One region of the Chromobacterium sp. LK11 genome, then DNA from elsewhere that is predicted to be linked to it. Evidence: predicted binding sites of a transcription regulator. Region 1 holds the regulator's gene; each other region holds the start of a gene.
The links. The regulator FNR, encoded in region 1, switches genes on or off when oxygen is low (the NO sensors DNR and NnrR bind a similar motif). The targets are predictions, from matches to a motif close to TTGATNNNNATCAA.
Positions count from the first base shown of each region.

Region 1 (2,262 bases):
GACTTGAAGCCGGCGTCGCGCGCGGCCTGGATCACCTCCAGCGTTTCCTCCTCGGACTGCACCCGATTCACCGCCCGCTGCACCTCCGGTTCGAAATCCTGGATGCCGACGCTGATGCGGTTGAAGCCGAGTGCGGCCAGTTTGAAGATTGTCTCCGCGCTGACTTTGCGCGGGTCTATTTCTATGGAATACTCCCCCTCCTTCAAGAACTCGAAATGAGTCTTGAGCAAGGTCATCAATCGTTCCAGTTGCGCGTCGGACAGGAAAGTCGGCGTGCCGCCGCCGAAATGCAGCTGTACCACTTGCTCGCGGCGGCCCAGACAGGAGGCGACCATCCGGACTTCCTTTTCCAGGTAGTCCAGGTACAAATCGGCTTTGCCGCTGTCCTTGGTGATGATTTTGTTGCAACCGCAGTAGTAGCAGATAGTGTTGCAAAATGGTATATGAGCGTACAATGATAAAGGTTTCCGGTTGGCGCCGATGCTGCGCTGCCGTAGCCAGTGGATGTAGTCTCTTTCGGCAAAACCCGGCGTAAAGCGATCCGCTGTCGGGTATGACGTATATCTAGGACCTGTCCCGTCGAGGCGCTCGATCAGAGCGCGGTCGAATTCAAAATGGGCAGGAGAAAATGGGTGGGTGGTCTTCATGTCGTATTTGGATGGCAAAACCTCTGGTGGACTGGTAAATTTGCGGAAATCCTGCGAATTTCGCTTTGATAAGGGTCAAGCTTCGTCGCAAGCTTGTACTAAACATGCCATGTCCGATCAGAACCATATCTCTTTGCATAACCTGAAGGTCTCCTGCTCCAACTGCAGCCTGAAGGAACTCTGTCTGCCTGTGGGGCTCAACCGCGAGGAACTGACCCAGCTCGACGCGGTGATCCGCCAAAGCCGCCGTCTGAAGCGCGGCGAGTATCTGTTCCGCAGCGGCGAGGGCTTCCGCTCGCTGTTCGCGGTGCGCACCGGCTTCTTCAAGACCAGCGTCGCCAGCCAGGACGGCCGCGAGCAGGTCACCGGCTTCCACATGTCCGGCGAACTGATGGGCCTGGACGGCATTTCCGCCAATGTGCACGGTTGCGACGCCATCGCGCTGGAGGACAGCGAGGTGTGCGAACTGCCGTTCAGCCGCATGGAGAGCCTGGGCCGCGAAATTCCCACCCTGCAGCACCATTTTTACCGGTTGATGAGCCGCGAGATCGTTCGCGATCAGAATGTAATGTTGCTATTGGGCAACATGAAGGCGGAAGAACGGCTGGCCGCCTTCCTGCTGAATCTGTCGCAGCGTCTGTCCACTCGCGGCTTCGCCGCCAATGATTTCATCCTGCGCATGAGCCGCGAGGAAATCGGCAGCTTCCTGGGCCTGAAACTGGAAACCGTCAGCCGCACGCTGTCCAAGTTCCAGCAGCAAGGCTGGATCACCGTCGATCACAAGCACATCCAGCTGGTGATGGTGGACGAGTTGAAGGCGCTGATTTCCGGCTGCGCCCACGCCAACGGGCATTGAGCGCGCAGCGCCGTATTGCTAAAGGCAGGCCATGGGCCTGCCTTTTTTCATGGGCTCGGGCTGCCGGCGATTTGCTGCAATAGCCGCGACAAGGGCGCTTCCTGCGGCCAGCCGGGCGGCACGGCGAAGCCGCGCGCCACTTCATGCCAGCAGCCGTCGGCGCCGGCTTGCAGTTCGGCCAGCAATTGCGGCGCCGCCGCCTCTTCCAGCTGCGCGCGCAATGCCGCCGCGGTGTGGGTCTGTTCGAAGCCAAGCCGCGCCGGCGCCAGCCAGCTGAGCCGGGGCAGCCAGGCCCAGCGCGAGTCCGCGTTCAGCGCCGGCCAGTCGCCGCGCAGCGGCCAGTATTGCCCGTACAGCGGCCGGGCGCCGGGCGGCGCTTGCGGCGAGGTGTCCCGGGCGTGGAACAGCCAGCCGCTGAGCCGGGCGCCGACCGCGCAGCCGTCGAAGCCCGCCGGCAGCATCGCTTGCGCCGCCGGGTGGCGGGACAGGCGCAGCTGGGTCTGCAGCTTGCGGGCTTTCAGCGCCCAGGCGTCGCGCAGGCTGGGGCCGGTCAGGGTGTCGGCGCTGCGGCCCAGTTGCAGGTAGAACTTGCTGGCGGCTTCCAGGTGCAGCGGCTGGCCGTCCAGGCGCAGCAGGAAGTCGAACTCGCCGACGGTGCGGCCGTCCGCGTCGCGCACCGGCAGATTGCTGGCGACCAGTTCGATGTGCGGCGCCAGGCGGAACCAGAACGACAGCAGCCGCTCGGCGTAATGGCCCAGG
Region 1 covers NZ_LDUR01000011.1:84,661-86,922, forward strand. The annotation lists gene hemN (oxygen-independent coproporphyrinogen III oxidase) at 1-647, opposite strand, end outside; gene fnr (fumarate/nitrate reduction transcriptional regulator Fnr) at 757-1,503, shown strand; gene VK98_RS07465 (DUF1853 family protein) at 1,551-2,262, opposite strand, start outside.

Region 2 (2,262 bases), on a different contig from region 1:
CCCTTGCCCGCGGTAGCGCTGGTACAGCTGTTCCAGGCCGCCCAATTGCGCGGTGAAGCCGCACTCGCTGGCGGTGTTGACCAGCAGCAGCACTTTGCCGCGATAGTTCGCCAGCGGCAGCGGCTGTCCGTTTAAAGTCTCAATGGAAAAATCATATATGTCCGGCATATTTTCGCCCTTCGCCAAAGCGAAGATCATGGCAAGAAACCGGGGGAAGGGCAATGCGGGAAGGGAATAAAAAAAGGGGCGCAACGGCAAGGGGGAACCGCTACGCCCCAAGAAGAAATCAATTGCTGTACAAGGGCCGACCAACCGGGAAAGTCAGCTAACCCTCTGTTTATCCTAGAACATTAAGGTGAAATTGCGAGGACGGATTTGGCTGGATTTAAATGACAAAGGGATGGCTAAGCCATCCCTTTTTTGCTGGCGGGAAGCGGTTCAGGGGCGCGGCAGGGTCACGCCCACCTGGCCCATGTATTTGCCGGCGCGGTCGCTGTAGGACACGTCGCAGATCTCGTCGGATTCGAAGAACAGCACTTGGGCCACGCCCTCGTTGGCGTAGATCTTGGCCGGCAGCGGCGTGGTGTTGGAGAACTCCAGCGTCACATAGCCTTCCCATTCCGGTTCGAAGGGGGTGACGTTGACGATGATGCCGCAGCGGGCGTAGGTGGATTTGCCCAGGCAGACGGTCAGCACCGAGCGCGGGATGCGGAAGTATTCCACGGTGCGGGCCAGCGCGAAGCTGTTGGGCGGGATGATGCAATAGCCCTTGCCGGAGACTTCCACGAAGGAGTTGGGGTCGAAGTTTTTTGGGTCGACGATGGTGCTGTTGATATTGGTGAACACCTTGAATTCGTCGGCGCAGCGGATGTCGTAGCCGTAGCTGGAGGTGCCGTAGGAGATCACCTTCTGGCCGTCCACCATCTTGATCTGATTGGGCTCGAAGGGCTCGATCATTTTGTACTCGTCCGCCATCCGGCGAATCCACTTGTCCGATTTGATGCTCATTGTCTTGGGCCCGTAGCTTGTCTATTGATTGTCCGCGATTTTAACCGCAAGCGGCCGTGGCCGGCTATCGATAATCCGCGGCGGATCCGGATAGGACAACGCTATTGATGCAGGTCAAGCAGGACGGGAATTGCCGCGGTTTGCCGATATTCGGCGCGGTTCGGCTGGATATACTAATGCAAACCATTCTCGTTCTTGATCGGATCATCATGTTGACTTTGGATGCATTCCCCGCCGGCCGCCACGGCGTGGTCGACCGGCTGGAGCTGGCCGAAGAGGCCATGCGCCGCGTCGCCGCCTTCGGCCTGGCGCCGGGCAGCCGTTTTTACCTGCGCCGGGCCGCGCCGCTGGGCGGGCCCTTGCTGCTGGACGTGGGCGCCACCCGCTTCCTGCTGCGCCGCAGCCTGGCGCGTCTGATCGTGGCGAGGGTGGAAGCATGAAGCGTTTCGCCCTGATCGGCTTGCCGAACACCGGCAAGTCCACCTTGTTCAATCGCCTGACCGGCATGTCGCAGCGCGTCGGCAACTGGCCGGGCCTGACCATAGAGCTGAGCAGCGCGCGCTTGTTGCTGGGCGGCCACATGGTGGAGCTGGTGGACTTGCCCGGGGTCAACGATCTGACCGGCTATTCCGACGACGAGGCGGTGGTGCGCGACGTGTTGCTGGCCACCGCCTTCGACGGCGCCATCCTGGTGCTCAACGCCAGCCAGCTGGACCGGCAATTGCCGCTGGCCTTGCAGGTGCTGGCCAGCGGCCTCAACTGCCAGGTGGTGCTGAATATGGCGGACGAGGCCAAGGCCCTGGGCGTGAACCTGGATGTGGAAGGCTTGTCGGAACGGCTGGGCGCGCCGGTGTCGCTGGTGTCGGCCAGGCATATGCAAGGCTGGCCGCCGCTGCTGGCGGGCTTGAACCGGCTGGCCAACGACGCCGCCCCGGCGGCGCGCGCGCATTTGGACGCGGTGCCGGACACCCAGGCGGCGATGGCCGAAGCCAAGCGGCTGCTGGACGGTTGCTGGTCCTTGCCGCCGGTGCTGCCGGCGCGGCTGACCGAGAAGATAGACCATTGGCTGATGCATCCGTGGCTGGGCCTGCCGCTGTTCTTCGCGTTGATGGCCTTGCTGTTCAACCTGACTTATCAGATTGGCACTCCGTTGCAGGAGCTGGCCGGCTCAGGGTTGGACTGGGTCAAGGAGCAGGCGCTGGCGCCCTTGCTCGCGCCCTTGCCCGAGATTGTGCGGAGCCTGGCGCTGGACGG
Region 2 covers NZ_LDUR01000004.1:146,070-148,331, forward strand. The annotation lists gene VK98_RS02650 (glutathione peroxidase) at 1-168, opposite strand, end outside; gene dcd (dCTP deaminase) at 439-1,008, opposite strand; gene VK98_RS02660 (FeoA family protein) at 1,218-1,448, shown strand; gene feoB (ferrous iron transport protein B) at 1,445-2,262, shown strand, end outside.
Region 2: VK98_RS02660 (FeoA family protein) is a predicted target of FNR. The motif match lies at 1,113-1,126, and genes of this name have one in related genera.

Region 3 (2,262 bases), on a different contig from region 1:
TGCGCTTCTTGCGGGTGTAGAACCAGGAGAACGGCGGCTCGATGCCGTTGGAGGCGTTGTCGGCGAAGGCCAGCGAAATGGTGCCGGTGGGCGCGATGGACAACAAATGCGAGTTGCGGATGCCGTGCTTGCGGATGCGCGCCTTGATCGCCTCCGGCAGCCGGCTGGCGCAATGCGGCGCGGCCAGGTAGGCGTCGGCGTCGAACAGCGGGAAGCCGCCCTTCTCGATGGCGAGGTCCACCGAGGCGTCGTAGGCGGCGTCGCGCATCGCCTCGGAAATGCGGCTGGCGAAGCGGCGGCCCTCCTCGCTGTCATAGCGTATCTTCAGCATGATCAGCGCGTCGCCCAGGCCGGTGAAGCCCAGACCGACGCGGCGCTTGGACTGGGCCTCGCGCTGTTGTTCTTCCAGCGGCCACACCGTCAGGTCCAGCACATTGTCCAGCATGCGCACCGACATGCGCACCACTTTCTCGAAGCTCTTGAAGTCGAAGCTGGGCTTGTCGCCAAACGGCTGGCGCACGTGGCGGCACAAATTGATGGAGCCCAGGTCGCAGCAGCCGTAATCCGGCAAGGGCTGCTCGCCGCAGGGGTTGGTGGACTCGATCACCTCGCAATAGGACAGATTGTTGTCCTGATTGATGCGGGTCATGAACAGCACGCCCGGCTCGGCGTGATCATAGGTGGAGGCCATGATCTGCCGCCACAGTTCGCGCGCCGGCACCGCGCGGTAGACCCACAGGCCGTCCTCGCGCTGATAGCTGCCGGGGAAGGCGTCGGACGACGGTTCCACCGCGTGGGTCAGCTCCCAGGCGGCGTCCGCCTCCACCGCGCGCATGAAGTCGTCGGACACGCCCACCGAGATGTTGAAATTGCGCAGATCGCCCTGGTCCTTGGCGTGGATGAACTCCTCCACGTCCGGGTGGGAAATGTCCAGCACCCCCATCTGGGCGCCGCGGCGCGCGCCGGCGGATTCCACCGTCTCGCAGCTGCGGTCGAACACCCGCATATAGGACACCGGGCCGGAGGCGCGGCTATTGGTGCCCTTGACGCGCGCGCCCTTGGGGCGGATGCGCGAGAAGTTGTAGCCGACGCCGCCGCCGCGGCGCATGGTTTCCGCCGCCTGCAGCAGCGCCTCGTAAATGCCCACCTTGCCGTGTTCGGTTTCGGACACCGAATCGCCCACCGGCTGCACGAAGCAATTGATCAAGGTGGCGCGCAGATCGGTGCCGGCGGCGGAGTTGATGCGGCCGCCGGGAATGAAGCCGTTTTCCAGCGCTTGATAGAACAGCGGCTCGAAACGCGCCGGTTCGCTTTCCAGCGCCGCCAGCGCCTTGGCCACGCGCAGGCGCACTTCGCTCACGCTGTGTTCGCCGTTCTTGGCGTATTTTTCCAGCAGCACCTCGCGGGAGATGTCCTGCTCGGTCATGGCGGCGATGTTTTCCTGCTTCATGGTTCCCGGTTCCTCTTGAATTGCGGCCTGCGGCGGCCAGGGCGGCCCCCTTCCAGCATGCAATGGACCGTGCGGGCCGCAAAAGGTTGCAACACGTCCGATACGCAATATCTGGAAAAGAAAAACGGCGTATTACACTATATGTAGTTACGCCGTTCGTTGACACATATCAAGCGCTATTCCACGCCGCCGCCGCTTTTCCCGCTTGTCATGGGCAAAAACACGACGCGCGGCCGCCGTCTTACGGCGTCTTCAGCTTCACCTCCAGCGGCACGCCGTCGCGGCCGGCCGAGACCTTGACCGGCTCGCCCAGCTGGATGCGCTCCTGCAGCGCCGGATCGGCCTTGACCATGGCCGCACGCGCGTTGACGGCGCGTTGCTTGGCCAGTTGCTGCAGGTTGGCGTCGCTGATGTTCTGCGCGGCGATCAGCTCCTCGCGCAGCAGCTTGCCCAGGGCCGCGCCGGACGGACCGCCCGGTTTCAGCGTATGGCCCAACAGCTTGAAGCGGCCGATCTGCTTGCCGTACACCGATTTGACCGCGGACAGGATTTCATCGTCCTGCAAGTCCGGCAGCGGCAGCGGCTCGCCCGCGCCCAATTGATGGCCGGCGGCGGAGAAGATCGCCAGATCGGTTTGCGCGCGCGCCATTTCCTTGCGGTCCGCGTCGGCGTTGTAGCCGCCGCTGATGGACAACATCAGCTTGGGCCGCTTGACCATCAGCCCGGCCACCTTGACCAGCTTCTCGCGCTCCGGCGGCGTCACATTGGCCTCGCCGGCGACGAAGCGGATGTCGTCGAAGCCCTCGCCGCCC
Region 3 covers NZ_LDUR01000043.1:50,413-52,674, reverse strand. The annotation lists gene VK98_RS20880 (adenosylcobalamin-dependent ribonucleoside-diphosphate reductase) at 1-1,450, opposite strand, end outside; gene VK98_RS20875 (DUF748 domain-containing protein) at 1,692-2,262, opposite strand, start outside.
Region 3: VK98_RS20880 (adenosylcobalamin-dependent ribonucleoside-diphosphate reductase) is a predicted target of FNR. The motif match lies at 1,610-1,623, and genes of this name have one in related genera.